Regions from separate parts of the Oceanobacter antarcticus genome, predicted to be linked through region 2. Evidence: predicted binding sites of a transcription regulator. Region 2 holds the regulator's gene; the other holds the start of a gene.
The links. Region 2 encodes FliA, which starts transcription of late flagellar genes. Its sites were predicted from a motif close to CTAAAGTTNNNNNNNNNNCNGCCGATA; they were not measured.

Region 1 (8,436 bases), on a different contig from region 2:
GAGGTCGGCGGGGAAATCAGCGCCTGATCTGGCGTACCAAAGGTCGGAATGACTGGGCGATGCAAACGTTGACGCTGTTCGTTATTGATCTGGGTGATGAGGTAATGCCGTAGTGGCTCGGGCCAGTCATCTGGGATGGCAAACAGTTTGTCGAGCAAGCCGGTTGCTGTCAGCGGTCGGTACATCAGCAGCATGAGCAGCGCTGGCAGTATTGAATCCTGCTGGTCTGCTGCCTGCTCCAACCAATACTCCAATAATCGGGTCAGCTGTTGGAGTTGCCTGGCTTCACCATCAGTTTCGGCCCAACAACCTCCGTTTATCCCGGTTTGGCTAATCAGTGCCAGCACCAGCGGCAGGTATTGAGTGTCCAGCTCCAGAGTATGAATGCAGCCCTGCAGGAGGCTGAATCGCATTTGGGTCAGATGGCGCTCCAACAGTGGATGACTGAGGGCTATGTGGTGCAAGCTGGCGAGCAGCAGCGGTTCTTGTGTCAGTTGGTTAATGCCTAACAGGGCGTGTTGTTGAAGATCCTGAAAGCGGCATTGCAACAGCTGTGTCGCCAGCCTGGCCAGAGAGGAAACATCACCTGGCAATTGCAGATAATCGACCACCTCGGCTGCCAGTTCCGGGCAATAGCCATCAACGCTGGCACCGGCTGCGGCTTCAAGCAAGCGACTCTGCAGCAATACATCATCGCGGTGGATACGCACCAGTTGACGATAATCCTCAAAAGCCGCTGCGTATTTTCCTTGTTGCAGACGCACATGGGCGAGGTAAAAAGGCGCTCGGGTGGCCACTCTGGACAGCTGTGAGGAACGCAAAAAGTAGTCTTCAGCCACGGCTGGTCGTCGGTCTTCCAGTTCGATCAGCCCGGCGCTGTACAGCAGACTCGGGCTGGTGTGTTTGATGGCAAGGCCAACTTCTATCCAATTTCTGGCAGGTATCAACTGGCCCTGACGCATACAAATGCGGCCTAACAGATTAATAACCTGAAGATTTTCCGGCTGCAGCTGATAAGCCTGTTCGGCTTGTATCAAAGCGCGTTGCAGTGTCAAGGTATCCTGATCTTCAACAGCCTGGGCGTAAGCGAAGCTGGCGGCCATATACAACGATCGCGCCCGTATCGAAGCGGAAGCATGGGATGTTGATCCCTGGAAGGTTAATTGTGGCAACAGGTTTGCCATGAAAATGCCCTCGTAAATACCCCGGCGATGTGGATTCCGTGGCTGGTGATTCAGATCTGATGTAACGGCAAGCCGATCATTAGCAGGCTCCCCAGGTTATCAGGCGATTGACAGCAACCATCTGCTGATAGCCTAAGCAGAGCTTGTGCCATCTTTTATCATTATGATTTGTAAAGAGTTTTTTGTTTTTTGGTGGCAGGGAAGGTCACTTTTTACCGGGCTGGCGGAAGTAGTTTGCCGCCAGCGGATGCCCGGCGCATGTGCTTGATCGCTTAATTCGGCAACCTTCTTGTTAAAGAAAACGCCGGTTTGGCCGCTACAGCCAACAGAAGCTGAACAACAATGGAAGGAGCAGACCCTATGTACCCATCGGGCGCCAAGCAATACCAGCGAGTGAACACGACCTCAGAAGTACTGGATGCCGATCCTCATCGCCTGATCCAACTGCTGATGGAAGCCGCATTAACCCGTATGGCCCAAAGCAAAGGGGCCATTAAACGGGGTGATATGGTCACCAAAGCCAATCTGTTAGGGCGTGTCATGGAAATCATCAGCACCTTGCAAAGCAGTCTGGATCACAGCTCCGGCGGAGAGATTTCTGCAAATCTTGAACGGCTGTACGATTACATGAATCGTCGGCTGCTGCAGGCGACCAGAGCCAATGATACGGACATGATTGAAGAAGTCATGAGCTTGATGCTGGAAGTCAAGCGTGGCTGGGATGGTATTCGCGACGATTATTTGACTCATTCGGGGAATCGCGAGCCGCTCTCAGGCTATCAGGGTGCAAATACGCACATCTCGGCCTGACCCGTGCGATCTGACGGGCAATTACGAACGTTTGGGTGATGACGGTGTCATCTTCCAGGCGTCTGTTAGTCATTGATATTACTAATACTTATTTCAGGTATTGTAAGACAATAGGGCGATGGGGTAGTCTGCCGTCGTGCTAATGTTACGTCAGATACGTTTGTGATGAATTGCTGCGTCGATTATTTGACTTCGTCAAAAATACGCACTTAACTGAACGACATGAGTCAATTGGATGACACCAAAAATAAAAAATAACAGTTCGGTGCTCTTGTGAACAGACGGGCAGTATCCCTGGTTATCCAGTTAGCTTCCGGTCAAGCCATCAACAGACAACGAGAATTCGCTGTTTTTTAGTGGAAGTGGAATAAGGCACTGCCTGAAATAAAGGAAGATTGCGTATGTGGAGAGAAATTAAAATCCTGCTGATCGATGACGACCACCAGCGTCGTCACGATATGCAAGTGATTCTTGACTTTCTCGGAGAGGAAGTCATTGTCAGTGACAGTCAGCACTGGCAGGAAGAAGTCACTCGCCGTGCCAATAACAGCCAGGATATTTCTGCTGTGCTGGTCGGTGATGACAGTCGAGGCCTGTTCCATGGTGTTATGACAGCCGTTTACCAGTGGGACAAGTCAGCGCCGATTATCTGTCTTGGCCGAGATCACGGATTGGATCGTCTCCCGGACTCCGTACGTCGCTCGGTGATCGCCACCGTAGAATCTCCTCCCAGTTACAACAAATTGCTAGACAGCCTGCACCGCTGCCAGCTTTATCGCGAACAATATTCCCATAGTGAAGGCCGCAGTGAGCGACGTGACATCCAGCTGTTCCGCAGCCTGGTCGGCACCAGTCGCCATATTCAGCAGGTACGTGAGCTGATCATGCAGGTGGCAGATAAAGACGTCAGTGTATTGATTCTGGGAGAATCAGGCACCGGCAAGGAAGTGGTCGCCCGTAACCTCCATTATCATTCCAGTCGGCGTAACAAACCGTTTGTACCAGTTAATTGTGGTGCCATTCCGGCAGAGTTGCTGGAAAGTGAGTTGTTCGGGCATGAAAAAGGTGCCTTTACCGGTGCGATTGCCAGCCGTCCCGGACGCTTTGAGCTGGCCGAAGGCGGCACCTTGTTCCTGGATGAAATTGGCGATATGCCATTGAGTATGCAGGTCAAGATTTTGCGAGTGTTGCAGGAACATACCTACGAACGGGTTGGCAGTAACAAAACACAGCAAACGAACGTCCGCATTATTGCCGCGACCCACAAAAATCTCGAAAACATGATTGAAGACGGCGGCTTCCGTGAAGATCTTTATTACCGTCTGAATGTCTTCCCTATCGAAATGCCGTCATTACGGGAGCGGGTTGAAGACTTGCCGCTGTTGTTGAATGAACTGATCGCTCGTCTGGAGAACGAAAAACGAGGCTCAATTCGCTTCAACTCCGCTGCGATCATGTCGTTGTGTCGTCACGAATGGCACGGCAACGTTCGTGAGCTGGCTAACCTGGTCGAACGACTGGCGATCCTTTTCCCGTACGGTGTGGTGGGGGTCAACGAATTGCCGAAAAAATTCCGCCACTTTGAAGACGATGAAGAAGAAGCGTTGGCCGCAGCGAGTGAGCCTGGTGATGACCTCGCTCAGGAAATGATGCCGCCAGCCAATCTGGAGAGCGCCGCGTTATTACCCGTGAACGGACTGGATCTGCGTGAATATTTGTCCGACCTGGAATCATCATTGATACAGCAGGCGCTGGATGATGCCAATGGTGTTGTTGCTCGTGCTGCTGAAAAACTCAATATTCGCCGTACTACCCTGGTCGAAAAAATGCGCAAGTACAACTTGCAACGTAAGGAAAAAGACTTTGCCTGACCCTTCGGTGAGTTGGTATTGCAGTGATAGAAAACCGGCGTAGAGCCGGTTTTTTTATGCCTGTATCTTGGCGGATAAAAAATTACCCTGCAAAAAATCAATAAATATCAATGAGTTATATTTATTTTTGAAGTGGGCACAGCCTTTGCTTTATCTGACTGAGCGCTGATTTATTGGCGACAGAAATGCAGAATGGTGAGGTGTTTATGACGATGTCCACAGCCAGTATCGATTCGGTTCAAACCCATGTCGCCCCAACCGTCGAAGACACCGCCGCAGTTATGGCGATGACGGCTGGCGGTCGCAATCAGGAACGCCAAGGGCTGCAGCACACGTTACAAATGTTCAGTCGCATGTCACAGCAGCTGACGGACTCCTGCGAGCAACTTGAAAGCCAGGTTGAACAGCTGAGCGGCGAACTGGCTCAGGTATCTGCCGAGCGAATGCGAGAACTGGCAGAAAAAGAGCGTCTGGCCAATCAACTGGAACAGCTGCTGACCCTGCTACCTGCTGGTGTACTGTTGCTGGATCAGAATGGCTGTGTTGCCAAAGCCAACCCGGTCGCTGAGCAGCTGCTGGCACGGTTGGCCGACGTTGGCAGTCTGGTTGGCCAACGCTGGCGCCGGGTTGTCCAGCGCTGTTTTGCACCGCGTCATGATGATGGCCACGAAGTCTCGCTGGTGAATGGCCGTAGGGTACTGATTCGTACCACCCCCATGACCCAGCAACCCGGTCAGCTGGTGTTGCTTACTGATATGACCGAAACCCGCGCCTTACAAGGCAAGCTGGCCCAGCATCAGCGACTGTCGTCGATGGGACGCATGGTGGCGTCACTGGCGCACCAAGTACGCACTCCGCTGGCCGCAGCGACACTCTATGCCGGACACCTGGCCGATGCCGACCTGAACGATGCTTCCCGTGAGCGTTTTGCTAGCAAGCTGCTGGAACGATTACGCCACCTTGAGCACCAGGTACGCGACATGCTGATTTTTGCCCGTGGAGAATTACCCTTACACGACGAAATATCCATTGCGGAGCTGATTGAGGATCTTCAGGCCGCCATGGAAGTGCCACTGGCGCAACACCAGGGGCATTGTGAAATTCAGAACAACTGCCCAGCCAGCCGTATTCGCTGTAACCGCGATGCGCTGGTCAGCTGCCTGATGAACCTGGTGAACAATGCCCTGGAAGTCGGTCGTGATGGCGGTATACCCAGAGTTCAGCTGATTCTGTCCGCCCGTCAAACCGGCGATCAGCAAGAGCCCGGCATTTCGGTAGTGATTGCCGATAACGGCCCTGGCCTGACCTGCGAGCAAAAGCAACGGGTACTGCAACCCTTTAACAGCACCAAAGCCAACGGTACCGGCTTGGGTCTGGCGGTGGTACAAGCCGTTGCCCGTGCCCACGGGGGCATCCTGACATTGGAAGATTCCGATCTGGGTGGTCTGGCCGCTGCAGTTCGTTTGCCGTCGATAACCACGCTGGCCAGTTAACTGACTCCGATACTCCTTGAGGAAACCTTATGATTATTCTGGTCGTGGAAGATGATCCGCAACTGCGTGAAGCCGTGGTCGACAGTCTCGAACTGAAAGGGCATCAGGTGATTGCCGCTGCCGATGGCAAGCAAGCCATACTGGCACTGCAACAGCAGCAGCCGGATCTGATTCTGTCCGATATCAATATGCCGGAAATGGACGGACTTGCCTTGCTGAGTCATGTACGCGAGGAACACCCCTGGCTACCGATGGTACTGATGACTGCCTATGGCGATGTCAATCAGGCGGTGCTGGCGATGCAACGGGGTGCAAACGACTACTTGATGAAACCCTTTGAGCCAAGTGAACTGGATGCGTTACTGCAGCCCTTTGATGTACGCCCACAGGGAACAACCAAATCCCGGCAAGAAGAGGCACCAGTGTGCGCTGCCACCGCCACCCGGCAACTGTTCCAGATGGCAGAACGTGTTGCACAGACCGACTCAACGGTATTGATCAGTGGTGAAAGCGGTACTGGTAAAGAAGTCCTGGCGCGCTATGTCCATCAGCATTCCCTGCGCCATAAGCAGCCGTTTGTCGCCATTAACTGTGCAGCGATACCGGAAAATATGCTGGAAGCCATCCTGTTTGGTTACGAAAAAGGTGCCTATACCGGCGCTTATCAATCCTCGGCCGGTAAATTTGAACAGGCCCAGGGTGGCACGCTGTTACTGGACGAAGTTTCTGAAATGGACGCTGGACTGCAAGCCAAGTTACTGCGAGTTTTGCAAGAGCGGCAGGTTGAGCGTTTGGGTGGCAAAAAAGTCATTAACCTGGATGTACGGATGATCGCCACCACCAACCGCGACCTGGCCGATCATGTGGCTGAAGGCAAATTCCGCGAAGACCTGTATTACCGGCTCAGTGTATTCCCGTTGCAGTGGTTGCCATTACGCCAACGGGTTGACGACATCTTGCCGCTGGCTCAACGCTTGCTGGCGCACCACGCCCAGAAAATGAAACGCCGGGTACCACAGTTGATGAAAGAAGCCGAGCACAAACTGCTGCAGCATAGCTGGCCAGGCAACGTCCGCGAGCTGGACAACACCATGCAACGGGCACTGATTTTACAGACCGGCCCGCAACTGTTTGTCAACGACCTGCTGTTAACGCCAGTGCCCGGCAATAAACACCCCCAGCTAGAGCAACCGCTGGAAGCGGTGCAAGTCGATATCGTTCAGGATGAGGGTCGTCTGGGTCAGGATCTCAAACATCGTGAGGTTGAGCTGATCTTGCAGGCCATCAAGGAAGAACCAAGCCGCAAGGACGCCGCCGAACGACTGGGCATCAGCCCGCGTACGCTGCGTTACAAAATGGCCCGGCTACGGGAAGAGGGCTTCGACGTCGAAGCCATGATTTAGCGGCGATTGCCGGACTCAAGCGGCAGGTCGCAGCAGCCGTTGCCGCAGGTAGCCATAAACAAACAAATACAGCAACGAGGCCACCAGGCAGACGACGGTGCCCCAGTGCAATCCCAGCACGGGGTAGGTATAGCTGACACACAGGGCATACACCACCAAAGCCCCGAGGCCATCCGGGTAATGGCGAATGGTGCGGGCCACCACACTGGCACCCTGGCCCAGGTGCAAAATCAGCAGTAGTGGAAAAAAACTCACCGGGAAGGCAGCCAGTAATCCAGCGCGTTGTGGGCCAAGTACATCCGCCAGCCCGGTAATCAGCAAAATGGTAAACGTTGCCATGGCAGCGCGAAACAACAGGCGTACCAGCGGTTTGTGGAACCAGTCTGCGCCAATATAAGGATCGCTGCTCAGCGGGGCCGTCTCGTCAATGGCGCGAAACAGCGTGTGGAAGCACACAATAGCCCCGACCACCACCAACAAACCCAAGCCACGATGGGGCGGTAACTGCTGTAATAGCCAACTGCTGGCAAAAAAACACAGCAGACCGGAAATCATCGCGACCGGCACCCAGTGCAAACCGGTATGCCGACGAATCACCTGCCAATAACCCCAAGCCAGGCAAACCGCTGACGTTAATCCCGACAACGTAAACACCGCACTGGTCGCGGCAAAGTCTGTACCCTGTTGCCAACCAAAAAAATACAGCGCAATACCGGTTCCCAGCGGAAATCCGGCCAATAACCCCGCATGCCGAGGACTCATTTGCTCAGCAACACGGGCCAGCAAAACAACCGTCAAAAATGTAATCAGGATTTTGGCCAGAATCAGCACCAGGATAACCTCGGCAAAAGATAAGTGGGCAAGGGCTGTGACCGGACGAGAACTAGTTTTGCAGACACACCGCGCTGGAGTCTGGCAGCAAACCATCGTTCAGCGCCTGTTTTAACGACAGTCGACCGGCAAACCACAAGGGATAGCGCTTGCCTGGAATACTGGCGTCGGCAACATCATCGCCGCTGCGCAAGGCAACCACCAGATCTTCCAGATTGACCCAGATCCAGTCCTTACGCTCGCGTGGCGTACCGCATTGGGAGGCGGCAATCGACGCCGGATCAACGTAGGTCACTTCCGCCACATAAGTATAGAAAGGGCCAACCGTTGAACGCTTGCGACCTTCAAGATCAGCTGGCAAGGGGGTGGCAAACATACAACCGGTTTCTTCTCGGAACTCACGGGCTGCGGTATCAACAATGCGCTCGCCGTCTTCGCCATGACCGCCAAAGGCCGCCCAGCCATTACGATTCTTGCCGTTGTCGTAGGCCAGCAGCACCTGAGCTTGTGGGCCGACGCAAGTGTAGGCGATCACCCCGGCGGGAGGCTCGGCAACCACCATAATGGACGTTGTGACCAATAAAGGCAGCAACACAAAACCGATCAGAATTGACGTCAGCATGGTACGGCTCCATAAACCGGATGGCGACAGGGCAGGGCCAGGGTGGGTAATAATTGACCTGTCAGAGAACTATTTGTCAGAGAACTATCTGTTAGAAATACCAATCAAAGAATAGCCGAACATCAAGGCATCCAGCGATACAGCCGCAGACTGACACGCCCATCGGCCGACACCAGCACGCCTTCTGCCCGCAGGCGCTCAGCCTGTTCCCGGCCACCTTCA
Region 2 (8,436 bases):
AACCGCGAAAGATAGCATTGAGCAGATCCTTGTCATCCGGACGCTGCTCGAGATCGACCAACTGTTCGGATAACAGCTCGATAATCTCGCCAGCCTCTACCAGGAAATCCTGGAGGATCTCTTCATCAGCATCGAAGCTCATTCATCTGCCCCTTTAAAAACCCAAACTGGACAACAGGTCATCAACGTCATCCTGACTAGCGACCACACCATCCACCGTTTTATCAATCTGTGGGCCTTCAGCAGTAATTGCAGAGACCTCGTCTTGTTTAACCAATTCCAGATCTGCATGTGTAATACCCGTAATGGAATCGACCGTACCCGCCATCACCACCAGATTGACCAGCCGACTTTCCACATCCCGAACCAGCGTGGCCACTTTCTGAATTACCTGGCCGGTCAGATCCTGGAAATCCTGAGCCAGTAGAATTTCGGAGAGCTGATCTTTCAACTCGCCGGATTGCTGTTGACTGGTGGTCAAAAAAGCGTCGATATCCCGCGACAATACCCGGAATTCATCCGGCTTGAGTTCCTTGTTAAGAAATCGCTGCCATTGTTGCCCTAATGAACCGGCTCGATCCCGAATGGAAAGTGCCAACGGCATACCGGCATCCACCAGATCCATGGTGCGATTAGCCGACTTGTTGGTCATCTCGATCACGTACTCAAGTTTGTCGGTCGCACTTTCGATCTCTGACCCGGCACCCGGCGATTCAATATTGAGGTTTTTGATGGCTTCGTGCAGTGCTCTGGTGAGTCGACCAATTTCTTCATACAGGGTCTTATCCCGTACATCATTCAGCTGATTCACCAGGGACACCGCATGACTGACTTCGCCGCGCTCAATGCTTTCCACCATCGACTGCGCCAGGTTTTTCATTGCCAGGCTGGTCGACTGCGCCAGTGGTTGCGAATTGCTCTCGGACATGGGTAAACCCCGGAGTTAGCTTTCGACACGCTCAAAGATTTTTTCAATCTTTTCCTTGAGCACTGCAGCAGTAAATGGCTTCACGACGTAACCGTTCACACCAGCCTGAGCGGCCGCCACGATCTGCTCGCGCTTGGCTTCTGCGGTCACCATCAATACGGGCAAGCTTCGCAGTCGCTCGTCTGCCCTCACCTTTTTGAGCAGATCAATCCCCGTCATCCCAGGCATATTCCAGTCTGTTACCAGGAAATCGAAGTCACCTTGCTGCAACATCGGCAAGGCGGTTGATCCATCATCTGCTTCAGCAGTATTGGTGAAGCCCAGATCGCGCAGCAGATTTTTAACGATGCGTCTCATCGTGGAAAAATCGTCAACGATGAGGATTTTCATGTTCTTGTCCAAAACGACCTCCAATAGTCGACTTTTCTAACAAGCCGTTTCTGATGCCCATTGATACCCGTAGTACTCAAGGACTCTACTGCAAGTGTAGACCCAGTCTGACGGTTATCCAGCAAGCCTGGAGAGTTTCCTGTTGTCGCCATGGCCAACCACTAACAACCGCAATCCCTGCGGTTTCATGCTGTCGACAAGGGTATCGGCCAGACGGGGAATAACTGAATACAAGTGCTCTGTCGTAGCGCAGAAACAAGGGAAATTCAGCTTGCCCAGCCACCCAGTCGAGCCTTCAATCGATGGGCCGCCTGACTGTGAATCTGGCACACCCGGCTTTCACTCACTCCCAGTACGGCGCCTATTTCCTTGAGGTTGAGTTCTTCATCATAATAGAGCGATAACACCAGTTGCTCCCGCTCTGGCAGGCCACGAATGGCATCCGCCAGCTGCTGCTGAAAAGCCCCCCGTTCGATACTGTGGGATGGATCATCGTTGTTGGACAAGAGAGCATCGACGCCATCACTACCGTCGTTGTTTTCGAGCATTTCTTCATAGCTGAACAGTCGGCATCCAGCGCTGTCGCGCAGGATTGCGTGATAGTCGTCGGCACTCAGTCCCAGACGCTCAGCCACGTCACTGTCTTCCGCATCGCGGCCGGTTTCACCTTCTATTTGCTGGATCGCTTCACTGATCCGGCGGCTGTTGCGATGCACCGAACGTGGTGCCCAATCGCCCCGACGAATTTCATCCAGCATGGCACCCCGAATACGGATGCCTGCATAGGTTTCAAAGCTGGCGCCTTTGTCGCCATCGTATTTACGCGCCGCTTCCAACAAGCCAATCATGCCAGCCTGGATCAGATCGTTGACCTGCACCGAATCCGGTAGCCGTGCCATCATGTGGTGGGCGATACGCTTGACCAGAGTCGCGTGCTCATGCACACGCTCATCCACCTTGTGTTTTTCAACCTCGGTATAGGCGAGGCAACTGCTCCGATTCACAACTCACACTCCAACCTGTTGCTGCACCAGACGATCAACAAAAAACTCCAGATGACCCCGTGGTGTCGTTGGTAGTGGCCAGGCATCCACTTTTTTCGCCAGCGCCCGGAAGGCAATTGCCGCACGGGAACGGGGATAGGTTTCAATCACCGCTTTCTGACGCTGAACCGCACGCTTGACGGCGTCGTCCTGGGGAACCGCGCCGACATACTGCAAAGCCACGTCGAGGAAGCGATCCGTCACCTTGGTGAGTTTGGCAAATAGCGCATGGCCGTCTTGTGGGGTACGCACCATATTGGCGACGATACGAAAGCGGAACATGCCGTAATCCCGACTTAACAACTTGATCTGGGCGTAGGCGTCGGTAATCGAGGTGGGTTCGTCGGTCACTACCAGCAATACTTCCTGAGCCGCACACACAAAACTGAGCACGGTATCGGAGATGCCCGCTGCGGTATCAACGATCAAGACGTCGATATCGTCGCCCAGCTCACTGAAGGCCTGTATCAACCCGGCATGCTCCCTATTGTTCAGCTGCGACAGTTTCTGGGTGCCAGAGGCCGCCGGTACAATGCGAATACCGCCAGGGCCACGAACCATGATGTCACGCAGGTCACACTCCCCTGCCAGTACGTTTTCAATGGTGCGGGCGGAACTGATACCCAGCAGAATATCGATATTGGCCAATCCAAGGTCAGCGTCCAATACCACAACACGACGCCCCAGCTCTGCCAGTCCGATCGCCAGGTTGACGGAGACGTTACTTTTACCCACACCTCCCTTGCCACCGCTGACGGCAATGACTTGAACAGGATGATTTGCCATATTAATGAACTCCTTGTAGGGAACCGGTCTGGCGACGATTGGCCAGACTCATGGCCTCTGCCGCCTGCCAGCGGGTACGCGCCATACGCGCCATTTGCTCCGCCAGTCTGACTAACTTGCCAGCATCCGGATAATGCAGGTCATCGGGAATCTTCGGGCCATCCGCAATCATCACTAATGGCAACCGGGTCAGGGCTGCCACACTCATCGCAGGCCCAAGACTGAAACACTCGTCCAGTTTGGTAAAAATACAGCCCGCCAGTCCGGCCGGTTTAAAGTGTTCATAATTTTCCTGCAAGCAACGTCCCTGACTGGTCAACGGCAAGGTCAGCAAGCAGCGCATACGCGAACCACTGCCTTTACGGGTACAGGCCCGCTTCAACATCGCTAACTGTCCCTGAAACGATGGATCCTGACTCGCCAGACCAGCGGTATCGACCAGCACCAGGCGCTTCTTTTTCTTACCCGTCAGTGTTTCCAACGTCGCCGCCAAGTCTTCGCCTGGGGCCACGGTGTGTAATTCCACGCCTAAAATCCGGGCCACTGAACGCAACTGGTCATGCGCGGCAACGCGATAGCTGTCGATACTCACCAGTGCAACGGCATCAGCACCGTGCTGGATAACAAAGCGGGCGGCCAGTTTGCCAATGGTGGTGGTTTTTCCGGCACCTGTCGGACCCACAAGGGCAAAGACGCCCCCCTTGTCGAGGCTGCCCTGTTTGGCGACCGGCAAATCGACCGCCATCTGCCGCAGCACCTGCTTCCAGGCCCGTCCCATGTCGTTCTGTTCTGTGACCTGCGAGACAATCCGATCCGACCAGGATGGTTCCAGCCCGACATCCTGGCAACGCTGCCACAGCTGGCTTTGCTTCCAAGTGATCGGACGACCAGTATCCCAGGCGCTGCCACCGTGGCTGACCATCCAGTTTTTTAATTCACTCAGTTCACCACTCATGCGTTCCATCATCTGGTGATACTGGCTGTCATTACTACTGGCAGACGGCCGTGACGATTGCTCCTTGCCGTCTTCCAACACCGGTGTTGATGACGGTCGTGTTGACAGCTGTGCTCCTGCTCTGTCCGGCATGCTTACGGGGGTAAATTCAGGTAATGGCTCTCCAGCAGCGCGGGCACGCTGACGTTCACGGCTCATATCCTTGGCGCGCTCCAGTTCCCGCTGCAGTTCGAGCTGACGTTCAACCTCGACCGGATTCTGTTGCTCACTCTGGTAATCCAGCGCGGCGACCACTTCAAACCCCTCGGCGACTTTCTTGCTCGACAGAATGACGGCATCAGCCCCCAGATCCTGGGACACCAGCCGTAACGCCTGCTGCATATTGGTTCCCATGAAGCGTTTTACTTTCATAGCCACATCTCGCTCTGAATCATCAGGGATTTCCCCAATGCGGTTATCCAGTGACCAACCCTTGCCACCCGGTGTTTTTTATCAACGTTGACTGCCGACAGCAGCCGCAATATTGATACTCTTGTTGTCCGGTATTTCCTGGTACGCCAGCACATGAAGCTGCTCCAGGGTGTTACGAACAAACTGCGCCATCGCTGCCCGTATCTGACTGGTCACCAGCAATACCGCCGGGTGGCCCGCCATTTCCTGTGCCTGCACGGCTTCCGCTAACGAGCGTTGCAAGGTGTCGGCCATTGCCGGTTCAAGAATCAAACCGGCTTGCCCACCCGTTTGCTGCGCCTGCTGTAATGACTGTTGATAGGACTTGAGCAATAACTGTTCCAGTCCTGGATCCAGGGTGACAACCGGCAGCTCATCCCCGTGGCCATAGATGTTCTGGACGATCAGGCGCCGCAGACCCATACGGGCCGATGCCACCAGAGCGGCAGGATCTTGACTATTGGCGGGGCTATTCGCCAAAGATTCGGCGATTGAGCGCAGATCCCGAATCGGCACCTGCTCTTTCAACAGACTTTGCAGTACGGTCAGTAACTGGCTGATCGAGACTTTATTCGGTACCAGCTCTTCAGCCAGCTTGGGGGAGGAAGTCGCTAGCATGTCCAGCAGCTTCTGTACGTCTTCGTGTCCCAATAATTCGTGGGCGTGACGATAGAGTTTCTGATTCAGATGGGTCGCGACGACGGTACTGGCATCTACCACGGTGTAACCGAGTGTCTGGGCGCGGTCTTTCTGGCTGGATTCAATCCAGAACGCATCCATCCCGAATGCCGGGTCACGTGCCGAGATGCCGTCAATCTTGCCAAAAACTTCACCGGGATTAATCGCCATTTCCCGTTCCGGGTAAATTTCGGCTTCCGCCAGCGTAACCCCCATCAGGGTGATGCGGTATTGGTTGGGTAACAGATCGAGATTGTCGCGAATATGAACCGAAGGCATCAGGAAACCCAGATCTTGCGATAGCTTGCGCCGTACCCCCTTGATCCGGTTCAACAGCTGGCCACCCTGATGTTTGTCGACCAACGGAATCAAACGATAGCCCACTTCCAGACCGACGCGATCCACCGGTTCCACGTCGTCCCAGCCCAGTTCCTTGACCTCCAGCTGCTTGATCGCTTGTTCGGCTTTTTCTTTCGGTGCTTCCAGCGCCCCACCACTGCCCCGCACCGGCAATTTTTCCTGAGCTTTGGGCTTGCCGCCCAGCCGTTTCACCACCGCATCCCCCAACTGGCCGCCCTCTTTCTTGTAACGAATGGCATAAGCCAGACCGCCCGCTACCAGCGCGGAACTGAGGAAGATGGTATGCGGCATACCGGGCACAACCCCCATCAGGAACATCAATCCAGCAGCAACCCCCAGTGCTTGGGGGGCGGCAAACATCTGGCCAAACACCTGCGCCCCCATGCCTTCATCACCGCCATTACGCGTCACCATAATGGCAGTCGCGGTCGACAGCAGCAGCGACGGAATCTGGGCAACCAGACCGTCACCAATAGCCAGCAAGGTATACACCTCCACAGCATCGGCAAAATTGAGGTTGTGCTGGCCCATGCCGATGGCAAAGCCACCAACAACGTTAATGATCAGAATCAAAATACCGGCGACGGCATCGCCTTTGACAAACTTGCTGGCACCGTCCATCGAGCCATAAAAATCGGCTTCCGCCGCGACCTCGTTACGCCGACTGCGGGCCTGGTCGGCATCAATCAAACCGGCATTAAGATCCGCATCGATGGCCATTTGCTTGCCTGGCATGGCATCCAGAGTGAAGCGGGCACTCACTTCGGACACCCGTCCGGCACCCTTGGTGACCACCACAAAGTTGATGATCATGAGGATCATAAAGACCACCAGACCAACGGCGTAGTTACCGCCAATCAATACCTCGCCGAAGGCTTCGATTACCTTGCCGGCAGAGTCTCCCCCTTCATGGCCATTCATCAACACCACGCGAGTGGAGGCAACGTTTAACGCCAGCCGCAACAAGGTTGCCACCAGCAGGATGGTCGGGAAAATAGTGAAATCGAGTGGCCGCAGGGCATACACACTCACCAGCAACACAACAATCGACAAAGCAATGTTGAAGGTAAAAAACGTATCCAACAGCAAGGGCGGCAGCGGCAGCGTCATCATCCCCAACAGGATCACCACCATTAATGGCACACTGAGGTTACCCTGGGACAGCAGCGACATGCCTTGCTTGACGTGAGAAAACACTTGAGATGTGGCCAATGCCATAACCCTACCTGTCAAAAAACCGTTATCAGACAGAAGGATCGCAATAAATGGGCCAGAAGCAAGAAATCGGAAATCGGAAATCGGAAATCGGAAATCGGAAATCGGAAATCGGAAATCGGAAATCGGAAATCGGAAATCGGAACAAGGCGGCCGATAACGGCCGCCTGACCAGCATCAGTCCAGGTGTTCAACCCGAATACGGGTCACATCGCCAACCGTGCTGTCCAGTGCCTGAATAGCGGCAATGGCACCGTTCATGGTTTTTTCCACGATACGATGCGTCAGCAAAATGATCTGCGCCAGCTCTTCACCTTCTTTTGGCTCTTTCTGGATGATGGCTTCAATATTGATGCCGCGCTCACTCAGAATCGTCGCGACTGACGCCAGCACACCGGTTTTATCCTGTACCTGGATCCGCAGGTAGTAGGAAGTTTCAACTTCCTCAATCGGCAAAACCTGCTCGTTTTCAATCTCGTTATAAGCCAGGTGATTGACACGGGCAGCCGCATCCGCTTCCAACGTGCGGGCCAGATCAATAATATCCGCTACGACGGCAGACGCGGTTGGGCCAGCACCGGCACCGGCACCAACGTACAGGGTATCGCCAACGGCATTGCCGTTGACCATCACGGCGTTTAATACGCCATCAACCTTGGCAATTGGCCGGGCTTCCGGAATCAGGGTCGGATGCACACGTAAATCGATGCCTTTTTCTGTCTGGCGGCTGACGCCCAGATGTTTGATGCGATACCCCAGTTCTTCGGCATACTCGACGTCATCCTGAGTAATTTTGCTGATGCCTTCGGTATAGCAGCGCGCAAATTGCAGCGGAATACCGTAGGCAATCGACGCCAGAATCGTCAGTTTGTGGGCAGCATCGATACCCTCAACATCAAACGTCGGATCGGCTTCAGCGTAACCCAGCTGCTGGGCTTCTTGCAGTACGTCGTTAAAATCTCGGCCCTTGTCGCGCATCTCGGTCAGGATAAAGTTACCCGTACCGTTGATAATACCGGCCAGCCAGTTGATACGGTTGGCAGCCAGTCCTTCCCGCAGCGCCTTGATGATAGGAATACCACCGGCCACACCGGCTTCGTACATGACCGATACGCCTTTCGCTTCCGCCAGGGCAAAAATCTCTTCACCGTGTTCCGCAATCAGCGCCTTGTTAGCCGTCACTACGTGCTTGCCGTGCTCAATCGCTGTCATCACCAGCTCACGTGCCACCTCGTAGCCACCAATCAGTTCCACCACCACATCGATATCAGGGTTTTTAGCCACTTCAAAAATATCGCTGGTCATAGGGATATTGCGGGTGTCGCAATCCGAATTGGGACGACGCGTTCCGATTTGCGCCACAATAATCTCGCGACCTGCCCGGCGTGCAATATTTTTCGCATTGGTGGTCAGTACATTAAACGTACCACCACCGACTGTACCTAAACCGCAGATACCTACTTTTACCGGCTTCAAGGTCTTCTCCTCTCTTCTGGATTAAATCGAACGTTGCAGCGCTGTGCGTCGTTCTTACGTTGTTTGATGCTGACTGCAATAACGGCTTCACACTAACGGCTTTTACCGTCATGCCGCCACAGTCGCCGTCATGCGTACTTGCACGCCTGAGTATG

Region 1: the regulator FliA is predicted to act here: its motif matches at 1,477-1,503, upstream of fliS (flagellar export chaperone FliS).

The regions. Positions count from the first base shown of each region.
Region 1 is NZ_JBBKTX010000001.1:303,472-311,907, forward strand. It holds gene WG929_RS01440 (methyltransferase domain-containing protein) at 1-1,184, opposite strand, end outside; gene fliS (flagellar export chaperone FliS) at 1,545-1,994, shown strand; gene WG929_RS01450 (sigma-54 dependent transcriptional regulator) at 2,396-3,865, shown strand; gene WG929_RS01455 (sensor histidine kinase) at 4,072-5,358, shown strand; gene WG929_RS01460 (sigma-54-dependent transcriptional regulator) at 5,388-6,761, shown strand; gene WG929_RS01465 (hypothetical protein) at 6,777-7,592, opposite strand; gene WG929_RS01470 (NUDIX hydrolase) at 7,645-8,214, opposite strand; gene WG929_RS01475 (MGMT family protein) at 8,337-8,436, opposite strand, start outside.
Region 2 is NZ_JBBKTX010000021.1:56,185-64,620, reverse strand. It holds gene WG929_RS15965 (chemotaxis protein CheA) at 1-142, opposite strand, end outside; gene WG929_RS15960 (protein phosphatase CheZ) at 155-928, opposite strand; gene cheY (chemotaxis response regulator CheY) at 944-1,318, opposite strand; gene WG929_RS15950 (RNA polymerase sigma factor FliA) at 1,585-2,322, opposite strand; gene WG929_RS15945 (MinD/ParA family protein) at 2,326-3,147, opposite strand; gene flhF (flagellar biosynthesis GTPase FlhF) at 3,149-4,513, opposite strand; gene flhA (flagellar biosynthesis protein FlhA) at 4,595-6,808, opposite strand; gene WG929_RS15930 (homoserine dehydrogenase) at 6,983-8,281, opposite strand.